3 regions of the Methylobacterium sp. GC_Met_2 genome follow, and region 3 is predicted to be linked to each of the others. Evidence: predicted binding sites of a transcription regulator. Region 3 holds the regulator's gene; each other region holds the start of a gene.
What was found. Region 3 encodes LexA, which represses DNA repair genes until DNA is damaged. Its sites were predicted from a motif close to TGTTCNNNNTGTGTTCNG; they were not measured.

Region 1 (4,522 bases), on a different contig from region 3:
ATCCCTCGGCGGAGCCGTGTCCCAGGGGCGTCAGGATCGCGAATTCGTCGCCGCCGAGCCGGGCCATCAGCTGCGTGGGATCGAGCAGGCCCCCGACGCGCAGCGCGAGGTCGCGCAGCATCGCGTCGCCGGCGGCATGGCCGAACAGGTCGTTGACCTCCTTGAACCGGTCGAGGTCGAGGCAGAGAACGGCGAGCCGGGTGCCCTGGTCGTTTGCCGCGCGCAGCTCCCGCTCCAGCCGGGCGTGGAAGCTCGTCCGGTTGGCGAGCCCCGTGAGGGCGTCGTGATGGGCGAGGTAGTGGATCTGGCTCTCAGCGCGGCGGCGGGCGCGCAGGTCGCGCACCGCCACGGCGTAGTGCGGCTGGCGGCCGTACTCCGCCACCGGCCGCATGATCACCTCCACCGGGACGGTCCCGCCACCCGCCGGCACGAGTTCGGCCTCGACGGGCTCTCCGGCCGTGCCGGCCGCCGCCGCAAGGCCGGGCAGGTAGGTGGACAGGCGGGCGCCCACCAGGGAAGCGGCCTGCGTGCCGGCGAGCCGGGCGAAGGCCTCGTTGGCGCTGACGATCTGGCCGTCGCGGCACACCACGAGGCCCTCGACGGCCGCGTTGGCGAGGCTGCGCAGGCGCTCGCGCTCGGATTCGGCGCGCCGCCGCTCCCGCAGGTCGAGGAGGAGGGCGGCCCCGGCGAGCAGGAGGATCAGCGAACTGGCCAGGGCGACGGCTGCGGCGAGCCATTCGGTCCGGATCGCGCTCGCGGGGATCGCCACCGTGGGATCGGGCAGGATGGTCACCGCGGCCATCCCGGTGAAGTGATGGCCGCAGATCGCCAGGAGCAGCAGCCCGGCGCCGAGGCCCCGGCCCCGGACGGTGACGGCCGACAGGCCCGCCACCAGGGCCAGGGCGCCCAGCACGGCGCCGACCACCACCGAGCCGGCGACCACCGCCGGGTTCCAGATCAGATGCCCCGGCACCTGATAGGCGGCCATGCCGGTGTAGTGCATCGCCGCGATGCCGCCGCCCACGACGGCACCGCCGACCGCCGCCCGCGCCCGGCCCCCCATGGCCGCCAGGGCGAAGCCGAGCCCGGTGATCGCGACGGCATCGGCGTAGGACAGGATCGTGAGGCCGATCCCGTAGCCCGAGGGCAGACCCGGCGCGTAGGCGAGCATGGCCAGGAAATGCGTGGCCCAGATCCCCGAGCCCCCCGCCACCGCGGCGACGGCGAGCCACGTGTAGCGGCTGCGCCCGCCGGCCCGCCCGGCATGGGCGAGCAGCCCGGTCGCGGTCGCGCTCGCCAGCGCGCAGACCATGGCCGCGAGGGCCACTAACCACAAGTTGTGTTCCCCGACGAAGCAGCCGATCACGGTCAGCATATGAACAATCAGCGGTAGTTACATGGCTTTGTTGATAGAATTACTAATGATTAGAGTTTAATATTTGAACAACAGCCACGGTCTACACCCCATGGCGCGAAGTACGGGTCGGCATAGTCTGCTCCCTGACCGAGCCGGCATGCTGCGCGGTGCCACGGGTTCGCGGCACGCGCAGGATGCCGGAGGGGGGCGTGGCAACGCGATCGGGGGCCGCTCGCGCGCGCACCGCCGAAGTGGACTCCGGTCCGACGCGAGAGCGCGTGCCACAACATGGGCTTAGAGCCGCGCGCGATTGCCACGCGATCGGGCTCAGTTCTAAGAGCCTCTCACACAACGTCCGATCACCGGGAGCCCTCCCGCCGCAGGCGACGGCGCGGCGGGCGTTGTGTGACAGGCTTCAAGACGGGTGCGCCGCCGAACCGGGCGGCCGGTGGGGATGCGGCGATGGCGTACTGGCTGTTCAAATCCGAGCCCGCGACCTGGTCGTGGGACCAGCAGATGCGGGCCGGCGCGGTGGGCACGTTCTGGAACGGGGTGCGCAACCACCTCGCCAAGAAGCATCTGATGGCCATGCAGGTCGGCGAGCAGGGCTTCTTCTACCACTCGAACGAGGGCAAGGCGGTGGTCGGCCTCGTGGAGGTGATCCGGCCTTATTACCCGGATCACACCGACGAGACCGGCCGCTTCGGCATGGTCGACGTGCGCGCCCTGGAGGCGCTGCCGCGCCCGGTGACGCTCGACGCCATCAAGGCCGATCCGGCGCTCGCCGACATGGTGCTGGTGAACAATTCCCGCCTGTCGGTGCAGCCGGTGACCGAGGCCGAATGGGCCCGGGTGCGTGTCCTGGGCGGACTCGACTGAGCGCGCCTGACGGAATGGGCACAGTCGCTGAGGCGCTGGAGCGTAGCGCAGGCCTCGAAGAAGCCCTCCAGCTGGCCGCGCGATCCCTGGAGCCCTCCTTCGAGGCTCGCTGACGCGGGCGCCTCAGGATGAGGTGGCTGGGTGGAACTTCCCTGTTGAGCCCCATTCAACACGCCTTGACCCCAGCGCTCCGCCGCGCTCTTTCAGAACAGAACGGGAACTAACCGCGGATCTTTGAGGCGGCGATGGATCCGGAGGTCGCGCTCCGAAAAATCATCCACATCGACATGGACGCGTTCTACGCCTCCGTGGAGCAGCGCGACGACCCGTCCTTGCGCGGCAAACCCCTGGCGGTGGGCGGCTCGCGGGAGCGGGGCGTGGTGGCGGCGGCGAGCTACGAGGCGCGCACGTTCGGCGTCCGCTCGGCCATGCCGTCGGCCACCGCCCGGCGGCTCTGTCCGGACCTGCTGTTCGTGAAGCCGCGCTTCGAGGTCTACCGGGGGGTCTCGGAGGAGATCCGCGCGGTCTTCGCCCGGCACACGGCGCTGATCGAACCGGTGGCCCTCGACGAGGCCTATCTCGACGTCACCGAGAATCTTCTGGGGCTGCCCACCGCCACCGCCGTGGCCAAGGCGATCCGGGCCGAGATCCTGGAGCGCACCGGGCTCGTGGCCTCGGCCGGGGTCTCGTACAACAAGTTCCTGGCCAAGGTGGCCTCCGACCACAAGAAACCGAACGCCCTGTTCGTCATCACCCCCGCCATGGGGCCGGACTTCGTGGCCGAACTGCCGATCGGCCGGTTCCACGGGGTCGGCCCGGTCACCGAGGCCAAGATGAAGCGGCTCGGGATCCACACCGGGGCGGACCTGCGCGCCTGGGCGCCGGAGCGCCTGCGCGAGATCTTCGGCTCGTCGGCGGCGTACTACCACGCGGTCGCCCGCGGCATCGACGCGCGGCCGGTGCGCGCCCACCGGGTGCGCAAGTCGATCGGCGCCGAGACCACCTTCTCGGAGGACACCGCCGCCTTCGAGGTCCTGGCCGCCCGGCTGGCGCCCCTGTTGGACAAGGTCTGGGCCGGCGCCGTCGCCAAGGGCATGCGCGGCCGGACCGTGACCCTGAAGCTCAAGTTCTCGGATTTTGCCCAGGTCACCCGGGCGAAGTCGCTCGTCGCCCCCGTGCCCGACCGGGCGAGCCTGGAGCGGATCGGCCTCGATCTGCTCGCCGGACTGTTTCCCCTGCGGCGCAGCGCGCGGCTGATCGGCGTGTCGCTGTCGGGCTTCGCCCAGGGGGAGGATGAGGCGCCGATGCAACTCGGATTAGAGATTTAGCCGTCTGATCAATTTTAGGTTACAAGTCTTATGCTGCGACGCGGCGCCTATTGTGCGATGCCGCACTTTCGGTCCGGCGAGGCCACCCCAGATTGAGGACACGGCGTGCGGCACCGTACGGACGGGCGCCGCCGGAATGGAAGGACCCTCCCCCATGTCGAAGCCCGCTTCGCTGATCGCCGCCTGCGCGCTGACCCTGACCCTCCCGGCCGGCGCCGCCCTCGCGGATGGCAATGCCGCCTTTGGCGCCTCCAACACGGCGCTCCTGATGGGCAACACCGCGAGCCCCGGGCGCCTCTACGTGCCAACCCCCGGTGACGAGGATCGGATCGTCACCAGCTCCATCGCGGCTCCGACCGTCGCGCCCACCCCGCATGGGCGGAAGGCTCCGGCCCGCAACACGGTCCGCTGAACGAATCGCAGGCCCGGGCGCCCATCCGGCGCTCGGGCCGACGTGAGGTTGCGAACGCTCAGGCGTTCTTGCGCGGGCGGTGATCCGGGTCGATGCCGCCATCCACCTTCGTCTCGTTGTCCACGTCGCCCTCGAAGGTCGAATCGGCCTGCAGATCCGCCGGGTCGGCGCCGCTCATGCCCTTCGAGGTGCCGATGCCGGGATTGCCCTTGAGGTCGGCATCCGTGGGGGTCGCGGTCTTGGGGTGCTTGCTTGACATGCTGGCTCCTGTCGGATGCTGGAGCCGGGCCAACGCTTCGGGGCCGGGACGGTCGCCCGCCTGCCGTGCGGCGGTTCGCCTCCCGGGCGATGCGGGCGCTCAGCCGATCTCCGCCGCCGCGATCCGGAGGACGCCCGCCGCCTCCATCCGCGCCCAGGCGTCGGCGAGCGACCCCTCGACGTCGATCCCGCGCACCGCATCCGCCGCCACGCAGACGTCGAAGCCCGCCGCGCGGGCATCCAGTGCGCTCCAGGCCACGCAGAAATCGGTGGCGAGCCCACACAGGA
Region 2 (4,522 bases), on a different contig from region 3:
GCGGAACCCTTGTCTTCTCCTGTCGCTGGCGGCCTTCCTCGCCGCCGCCCCGGCTCATGCCCAGGACACGAGCGTGATCGGCAACGGCACGGTCCTGCCGGGAACGGGGCCGGGGACATCGACCGGCGGCGGCACCGGAGCCGGCCGCTTGATGGAGGCGGCCAATGCCCAGGATGCGGCGAAGCGTCAGGGATTGAAGCCTGTCGCGTTCCTGACCACGACGATGATCGGGGTAGAGGTGCGCAACGCCGCGGGCGACAGCGTCGGCAAGATCGACAATTTGCTGATCGCCGATGGCGGCACCCTGAAGGCAGTCGTGCTCGATGTCGGCGGCTTCCTCGGCATCGGCAGCAAGCACATCGCGGTGGAGCCCGGCGCCCTGGTGCTGCGGCCGGGCGGCGACCGGTTCTCGGCGGTCCTCAACATGAGCAAGGACGCGATCTCCGCCGCCCAGCCCTTCGATCCCGCGAAGGCGATCGCCGCGCAGTAGGCTGAAGCGCACCCCGACGAAGCGGACATGGGCTCGGCGCAAGAGCGCGCGTCGCAACGCGCGTATCGAGTCGCGACCGATGGCAACGCGCGCGGGCAGGCTTCTCATTGCCTTACACCGCCGCATCACGCGATGCGGCGGCCGGAGCAGGGGCCTCAGATATCGAGATCCGCGCCCTCGGCGAAGGCGGCGCGCTCGCTGATGAAGGCGAACCGCGCCTCGGGCTTGTTGCCCATCAGGCGCTCGACCGTGTCGCCAGTCGATTCCCGAGCCTCGTCCAGGATCGCCACGCGCAACAGGGTGCGCTTCTTCGGATCCATGGTGGTCTCCTTGAGCTGGGCCGGCATCATCTCGCCCAGGCCCTTGAACCGCCCGATCTCGACCTTGCCACCCTTGAACACCGTCTTGGTGATCCGCTCCCGGTCGGCGTCGTCGCGCGCATACGCCACCTTCGAGCCCTGCTGCAGCCGGTAGAGCGGCGGGATCGCGAGGTAGAGGTGGCCGCGGTCGATCAGCTTCGGCATCTGGCGGTAGAAGAATGTGATCAGCAGCGAAGCGATGTGGGCGCCGTCCACGTCGGCATCCGTCATGATGATCACCTTGTCGTAGCGGAGATCCGCCTCGCGGAAGGCCGTCCCGGTGCCGCAGCCGAGCGCCAGGGTCAGATCCGAGATCAGCTGGTTGGCGCCGAGCTTGTCCCGGCTCGCCGAGGCGACGTTCAGGATCTTGCCGCGCAAGGGGAGGATCGCCTGGGTCGCCCGGTCGCGGGCCTGCTTGGCCGAACCGCCGGCCGAATCACCCTCGACGATGAAGATCTCCGAGCCCGCGGTGCCGGCCGCCGAGCAATCGGCGAGCTTGCCGGGCAGGCGCAGCTTGCGGGTGGCACTCTTGCGGGCGACCTCCTTCTCCTGGCGGCGGCGCAGGCGCTCCTCGGCGCGGTCGATCACCCAATCCAGGACCTTGTTGGCCTGGGCCGGGGAGGCGGCCAGCCAATGGTCGAAGGCATCGCGCACCGCCGTCTCGACGATGCGCTGCGCCTCCACGGTGGCGAGCTTGTCCTTGGTTTGCCCCTGGAACTCCGGCTCCCGGATGAACACCGAGAGCATCGACGCGCAGGTCGCCATGACGTCGTCGGTGGTGACCGCCGTCATGCGCTTGGCCTGGTTCACCCGCTCGGCGTGCTCGCGCAGGCCGCGCAGCAGGGCGACCCGCAGGCCGGCCTCGTGGGTGCCGCCCTCGGGGGTCGGGATCGTGTTGCAGTAGGAGTGCGAGAACCCGTCCTCGGTGACCATCCAGGCCACCGCCCATTCGAGCGACCCGTGCGAGCCCGGCTTGGTGATCTTGCCGGAGAACATCGCCTCGGTGACGAGTTCCTTGCCCTCGATGTCCCGGGCGAGATAGTCGCGCAACCCGTCGGGGAAGCGGTGCACCGCCTCCGCCGGCACGTCCGCCAGCCCTTCCAGCAGGGCGGGGGCGCAGCGCCAGCGGATCTCGACGCCGCCGAACAGGTAGGCCTTCGAGCGCGCCATCTTGAACAGGCGGCGCGGGTCGAACTTCAGCGAGCCGAAGATCTCGGCGTCGGGATGGAAGCGAACCCGCGTGCCGCGCCGGTTCTGAACCCGGCCGACCAGCTCCAAGGCCCCCTGCGCATGACCGCGTGAAAACGTCTGGCGGTAGAGGGTCTGGTTGCGGGCGACCTCGACCTCGAGCAGGTCGGAGAGCGCGTTCACCACCGAGATACCGACGCCGTGCAGGCCGCCCGAGGTCTCGTAGACCTTCGAGTCGAACTTACCGCCGGCGTGCAGCGTGGTCATGATGACCTCCAGCGCCGACTTGCCGGGGAATTTCGGGTGCGGGTCGACCGGGATGCCGCGGCCGTTATCGGTCACCACGAGGGAGCCGGATTCCTCCAGCTCGACCTCGATGAAGCTGGCATGGCCCGCCACCGCCTCGTCCATGGAATTGTCGATCACCTCGGCGAAGAGGTGGTGCAGCGCCCGCTCGTCGGTGCCGCCGATATACATGCCGGGCCGGCGCCGGACCGGCTCCAGGCCTTCCAGCACCTCGATGTCGGAGGCGGTGTAGCCGGCCTCGGGCTCGGCGGCCGCGAGCGCTGTGACCGAGGCCGTGGCCTCCAGGCGCCGCCGCGGCTCGGGCGAACGGGCGGCCGAGCCCTTCCCGCCCGGCCCGAACATGTCGCGTGCCGGATCGCTCACGCGCGGCCTCCGCGGGCGCGGCGCGTCGGCCGGCTCGGAATCGCGCAGACGGATCTGGGGTCGTGGAGCATGCGCCTTCATCCCCGCAACATAGCGGAACAAAACGGAAACATCAAAGCCATTCGCCTGGAGCGTTTCGCTCTGGCGACGCGGCGCTATCATCGCATGCTGCGCCGCCGCGAGCGAGGGGCTGTTCGGCGCGCCCGTACGGGACCTTTCGGCCGCGCGTCATCGCAGTGTTGCACAACAATGGGTTAAAGCTTTCTCGCGACGCAACCGCCGGATCACAGTAGATCTCCGCCGGAACGGTTCCGAACGCGCGACGTTATTGGCGAAGATAAAACTTGACCGTGGCCAGCGGGCTGCAGTCCTGGGAGGCTCAGTCCATGAGTGACGCCGCGATCGAGGCCCGTCGCCTGACGCTGATTCGCTTCGAGCATGCGGCCGGCGCCGCCTTCGGATGTGACGACGATGCGGCCGGCATTCCGACTGCGCGCGCCCTGGTCAACGCCACCACGATCGCGCTGGCGACCTTCGCGACCGCGGTCGCGGCGACGATCACCTATCTGGTCTGAGCCGGACAGGATCCGTGACGTGCTCCCGGCAGGCGTGAACCGGAGCGAATTCCGTTCGACGTCCAACCCTCCGCCTCATCCAGAACTGCCCGAGCGCAGCGGAGTCCTGAGGATGAGGAGGTGGATGGGATCACCGTCTCCTCCACCCCAAGGTGCGTTCAGCCAGCCCCCGTCTTCTTCGCCGGCGCCTTTTTAGCGGCCGGCTTTTTCGCGGGTGCCTTCTTGGCCGTCGTCTTGTCGCCGCTGGCCGCACGGGACGACGTTTTTGCCGTGGGCTTGGCCGTGGTCTTCCGCGCGCCGCCGCGCTTGACCGGCTTGCCGCCGCCCGCGGCGCGCTTGGCATTCACCAGCGCGATCGCCTCGTCGAGCGTCAGCGCCTCGGCGGCCATCGTCTTCGGCAGCGTGGCGTTGACCTCGCCATCCGTGACGTAGGGGCCGTATTTGCCGGCCTTGACCACGAGGTCGCGTCCGCTGGTCTCGTTCTTGCCGATGGGCCGGCCCGGATCGGCGGCCGGGCGCCCGCGTCCGCCGCCCTGCTCCTTGGCGACGATCAGGTCGATGGCGCGGTTGCCGCCGATCTCCAGCACGTCGTCGTCCTTGCCGAGATTGGCGTAGGTCTTCCCGTGCTGCACGTAGGGCCCGAACCGGCCGAGATTGGCCAGGATCGGCTCGCCGGTCTCGGGATGGCGCGCCACCTCGCGGGGGAGCGACAGCAGGGCCAGCGCCTTCTCCAGATCGACCGAGGAGGGGCTGGCCCCCTTCGGCAGCGACGAGCGCTTCGGCTTCGCGGCGTCCTTCTCGGTGGAGGCCTCGCCGAGCTGGACGAACGGACCGAACCGCCCGTCGCGCAGCGTCACCGGCAGACCGGTGACGGGATCGTTGCCCAGCACCCGCACGCCCGGCTGGCCGCCCTCGGCGGACGAGCCGTCCCCGTCGCCATCGACCCCCGTGGCCGAGAGCTGACGGGTGTATTTGCACTCCGGGTAATTCGAGCAGCCGATGAAGGCGCCGAACTTGCCGAGCTTCAGCGACAGCTGGCCGGCCCCGCAGGTCGGGCAGGTGCGCGGGTTCGAGCCGTCGCCCTTGTCGGGGAAGATATGTGGGCCCAGCAGGCCGTTCAGGGCCTCCAGCACGTCGGTGACGCGCAACTCCTTGGTCTCGCCGATCGCGGCGGAGAAGTCGCGCCAGAAGTCGCGCAGGACCGCCCGCCAGTCGATCTCGGCATTGGAGACCCGGTCGAG
Region 3 (4,522 bases):
GCGTCTCGTTCCGCAAGACGCCGATCCCGCGGCCGGGCGAAACCATCGCGGCGACTGCGCGCCTCCTGCCGCCTCCGGAGGCGGCCCGGCCCGGCGGCTACGACTTCGCCCGGGACGCGTATTTTCAGGGGATCGGCGCGGTTGGCTCGCTCGTCGGCGCCGTCAAAATCCGAGCCCCCACGGAACCGCCGCCCCTGCGCCTGCGTCTCGCCGCGATGCTGGACGAGGCCCGCAACGTCCTGACCCGCCGGATCGCCGAGGCCGAGGGCGGCCAGGCGGGGGCGGTGGCGGCCGCCCTGGTGACCGGCAAGCGTGGGCTGATCGGCCCGGCCAGCAACGATGCCCTGCGCGCCGCCGGCATCTACCACGTGGTCTCGATCTCGGGCCTCCACATGGTACTGGCCGCTGGCGTGGTGTTCTGGCTGGTGCGGGCTTTCCTCGCATTGATCCCCCACTGCGCCGTGTTCTGGCCGATCAAGAAGATCGCGGCCGGCTTCGCCATGGTGGGGGTGAGCGGCTATTGCGCCTTCTCGGGCTGGGACATCGCCGCCGAGCGCTCGCTGATCATGACCCTGATCATGCTGGGCGCGATCCTCGCGGACCGACCCGCCCTGTCGATGCGCAACCTCGCAGTGGCCGCCCTGATCGCCCTGGCCCGCGAACCGGAAGGGCTGCTCGGCCCGAGCTTCCAGATGTCGTTCGGCGCGGTGGCCGGGTTGATCGCCTGTGCGCGGTTGATCGACGGGCGCCTGTTCGTGCGGCCCGGGGCGGGGCGAATCGGACGGCTCGTCGGGACCGGCCTCTCGGGGATCGTCGGCACCCTGGCCACGACCCTGGTGGCGCAGATCGCCACCGCCCCCTTCGCCACCTACCATTTCCAGACGGTCCAGCCCTTCGGCCTTATCGGTAACGCGCTGACCCTGCCGCTCGTCTCGCTGGTGGTGATGCCCTCGGCCGTGATCGGGTGCCTTGCCTATCCCTTCGCCCTCGACCGGCCGGTCTGGTGGCTGATGGGGCAGGCGGTGGGCGGTATGCTGGCGATCTCGCATTGGATCGCCGGGTTCGAGCGGGCCAGCGTGGTGGTGCCAGCCTTCGGCACCGGGGCTCTCGCCGCCCTCACGACAGCGCTGCTCCTGGCGACGCTACCGGTTTCGCAGATCCGCTGGTTTGCCCTGCCGCCCATCCTGCTCGGTCTCGGCCTGATGGTCCACCCGGAGCACCACGATCTCTATGTCGACCGGCAGGGCTGGGGTGCCGCGGTCCGTGGCCCGGATGGACAGCTCGCGATCCTCGGCAGCCCTTCGGGCTTCGTGCTGGAGCAATGGCTGAAGGCGGATGGCGACGGGCGGCGGCTCGACCGCAGCTCCGGCGCGGCGCCCGGCGGTCGCTGCGACCGGCTCGGCTGTACCGCGCTTCTCCCGGACGGACGGGCCGTCGCCCTGGTCCGCGACCGGCGCGCCTTCCCAGAGGATTGCGCCCGGGCCACGGTGCTGATCACGAGCCTCATGGCGCCGCCGACCTGCGCGGGGCCTCTGGTGATCGACCGCCGGGTGCTGGCCACGCACGGGGCCGTCGCTCTGCGTGCTGTTGGAAACGGGTTTACCGTACGCAGCGCCCACGGTGACGACCGGTCCGCCCCCTGGCGTCCGAGGCCTGCCCATACGAATCTCGAACCGACGGCGGATCCCCCCATCGCGGCGGCCGGCGGCATGGCGCAGCCCGAAACGCTGCAGGCCCCGGCGGCGGACGTCGCGATCGACGCCCCCGCCGAACCCCTTCAGTAGCGGCGAACGAGGCTCACCAGCCGCCCCTGGATCTGGACCCGATCGGGGCCCAGAACGCGCGTTTCGTAGGCTGGGTTGGCAGCCTCCAGGGCGATCGAAGAGCCGCGGCGGCGCAGGCGCTTGAGCGTCGCCTCCTCGTCGTCGATCAGCGCCACGATGATGTCGCCGGTATTGGCGGTGTCCTGCTTGCGGATCACCACGAGGTCGCCGTCGAGGATCCCTGCTTCGACCATCGAATCGCCGCGCACCTCCAGGGCGTAGTGCTCGCCGCCCGCGAGGAAGTCCGGCGAGAGCGTGATGGCATGGCTCTGGTTCTGGATCGCCGAGACCGGCGTCCCGGCCGCGATCCGACCCATGACGGGGATCGAGATGGCCCGGCCGGAATCGTCGATCATCCGTGCGCTCGCCTGCATGGGAGGCGTCGCCGGCTGTCGGGACTTTCCGCCCTCAACCACGCTCGGGGTGAAGCGGCGCGGCTCCGGAGTGGGTGCCGCCGCCTGCGCCATGCTTTCGGGGATGCGGATCACCTCGATGGCGCGCGCCCGATTCGGCAGCCGGCGCAGGAAGCCGCGCTCCTCCAAGGCCGTGATCAGCCGGTGGATGCCCGATTTCGACTTGAGATCGAGCGCATCCTTCATCTCGTCGAAGGAGGGGGGAACGCCGCATTCCTGAACGCGGCTCTGGATGAACCGCAGGAGGTCAAGCTGCTTGCGCGTGAGCATCGACGGGGGCCTCGCGGCTTTGCGGACCGCCCCGAGGCGGCCTCTGAAACAAATCGCGAACAGGTTAAACGTTCCGCAAGTGTTCTGCAAGCACGTTATGGCCACGCTGTCGGGTCGATCGGCGATCGTGTCGATCCGCGGCCGGTTCGAACGCGGTGCGCCTACGGCCAGCCGCACCGAAGTTGCCACACTCCTTCGTGCCGGTCAGGCCTCCTAGTCCGGAACCGGGACATGCCGAACTCGTGCGACGCGGTGGGGCCGGACGCCAGGGGGCTGTGAGCGCCCGGCGCGGGCGATGCGAACCACAAACGCATTGACGGCGCAAGCGGAGCCGTTTCAATGCACCTTGCGCCTCGCCGGGGAGCGCAGCGGGGCGATATCGGGCTTGGGATGACGAGGATGCGAAAGCGCGCGGCTCCAGGGCCCCTCCGGCTCTCCCTCGGCGCCCTGATCCTGGGTTCGGCGCTTGCCGGCTGCACCACCGGGTTCGCCTACATCTCCCGGAACTACGTGGCGCTCACGCCGCAGGTGGTCACGATCGGCTGCAAGGAACCCTACGAGGTCTACGACAACCGGCAGCTGCGCCGGATGCTGGTCGTATCCAACGCCCTGCGCGAATATGCCGGCTGCAACCTGAGTGAAGTCCGCATCGATCCGGAGCCGGGCGCGACCCGGGTGACGCGCTTCCGCACGGCCGCCCGCGCCTATCTCGACGAGACCGTGCGCGAGGATTGCCGGATCACCGGCGAGACCGTGTTCGATTCCCTGAAATCGGAGTTCGCCTACGCCTGCGACGCGCCGGTCGAGCGGCGCGGAACGGTGGTGCCGCGTCTGCCGGGCCGCAACCCGGGTGCAGCCCAACGCTGAGCCCGCCCGCTCAGGTCCCCGGCTTCGGGAAGGTGCGTTCGGTCGCGTCGCCGGCTGCCGCCAGGAGGGCACGCGCGAAGGCGCGGGCCTCGGCCCGGTCCAGCACGATGGCCGCGGTAACCGGCCCGCCGCCGAGATCGGACAGGGCGAGTTCCAGCCGCACCCCATCGGGCACGGCGCTCGCCTGAAGGCTCCAGCCCGAGCCCCGATCCGTGCTCTGTGCCATCGCATACTCCTCCCGCGTGTCGGGAAAACGCCGCAGGCGTCCGCCGGAACCGCCCTGGCCCGGGGCTGTTCCCGAGCCGTGCCCAGCGCCTCCCTGCCTCGCCTGAACGCGTTCCTCAAGACCGCAGGCCCCGGACTCGTCGTGATGCTTGCCGACACGGATGTCGGAAGCCTGATTACGGCGGCCCAGAGCGGCGCCCGCTGGGGCTACTCGCTGCTGCTCCTGCAGATCCTGCTGATCCCGATCCTGTACGTCGTCCAGGAGCTGACGGTCCGGCTCGGCACCGCCACGGGGCGTGGCCATGGCGAGCTGATCCGCGCGCGTTACGGGCCGGTCTGGGCCTGGATCTCCTATGGTGGCCTCGTGGTCGCCGGGATCGGCGCCATCGTCACGGAATTCTCCGGCATTGCGGGGATCGGCGACCTGTTCGGGGTACCGCGGCTCGTGAGCCTCGGATTGCCGGCCCTTCTGCTCCTCGGGCTCGTCTTCACCGGCGGCTACCGGCGCGTCGAGGTCGTGGCTCTGGCGGTCGGCCTGTTCGAGCTGGTCTTCATCGGCCTCGCCATCGCGGCGCGGCCGAACCTGGGCGAGATCGCCACGTCTTTTGCCCACATACCGCTCGGCGACGGTCAGTACCGGGTGCTGATCGCCGCCAATATTGGAGCGGTGATCATGCCGTGGATGATATTCTACCAGCAATCGGCGATCGTCGACAAAGGCCTCGGCTGGGACCACGCGCGCAACTCGCGGATCGACACCCTCGTGGGAGCGGTGATCTCGCAATGCGTGATGGGGGCGATCCTGATCGCGGCCGCCGCCACGATCGGCAAGGCCGGGCAGGGGACCAAGGAGGGCCTGCAGACCGTGGGCGACCTCGCGGGCGCCTTCACGCCCGCGCTGGGGCCGTGGCTCGGGCAGGTGGT

Region 1: dinB (DNA polymerase IV) is a predicted target of LexA. The motif match lies at 2,441-2,458, and genes of this name have one in related genera.
Region 2: parE (DNA topoisomerase IV subunit B) is a predicted target of LexA. The motif match lies at 2,801-2,818, and genes of this name have one in related genera.

Annotation. Positions count from the first base shown of each region.
Region 1 is NZ_JALNUM010000034.1:16,824-21,345, reverse strand. Features, by position in the region: gene OXS49_RS13895 (EAL domain-containing protein) at 1-1,375, opposite strand, end outside; gene OXS49_RS13890 (EVE domain-containing protein) at 1,820-2,236, shown strand; gene dinB (DNA polymerase IV) at 2,482-3,564, shown strand; gene OXS49_RS13880 (hypothetical protein) at 3,719-3,976, shown strand; gene OXS49_RS13875 (hypothetical protein) at 4,035-4,235, opposite strand; gene pncA (bifunctional nicotinamidase/pyrazinamidase) at 4,335-4,522, opposite strand, start outside.
Region 2 is NZ_JALNUM010000006.1:9,429-13,950, reverse strand. Features, by position in the region: gene OXS49_RS03755 (PRC-barrel domain-containing protein) at 1-490, shown strand, start outside; gene parE (DNA topoisomerase IV subunit B) at 646-2,706, opposite strand; gene OXS49_RS03745 (hypothetical protein) at 3,093-3,281, shown strand; gene topA (type I DNA topoisomerase) at 3,440-4,522, opposite strand, start outside.
Region 3 is NZ_JALNUM010000017.1:7,354-11,875, reverse strand. Features, by position in the region: gene OXS49_RS08750 (ComEC/Rec2 family competence protein) at 1-1,784, shown strand, start outside; gene lexA (transcriptional repressor LexA) at 1,778-2,506, opposite strand; gene OXS49_RS08740 (hypothetical protein) at 2,906-3,373, shown strand; gene OXS49_RS08735 (hypothetical protein) at 3,384-3,599, opposite strand; gene OXS49_RS08730 (divalent metal cation transporter) at 3,678-4,522, shown strand, end outside.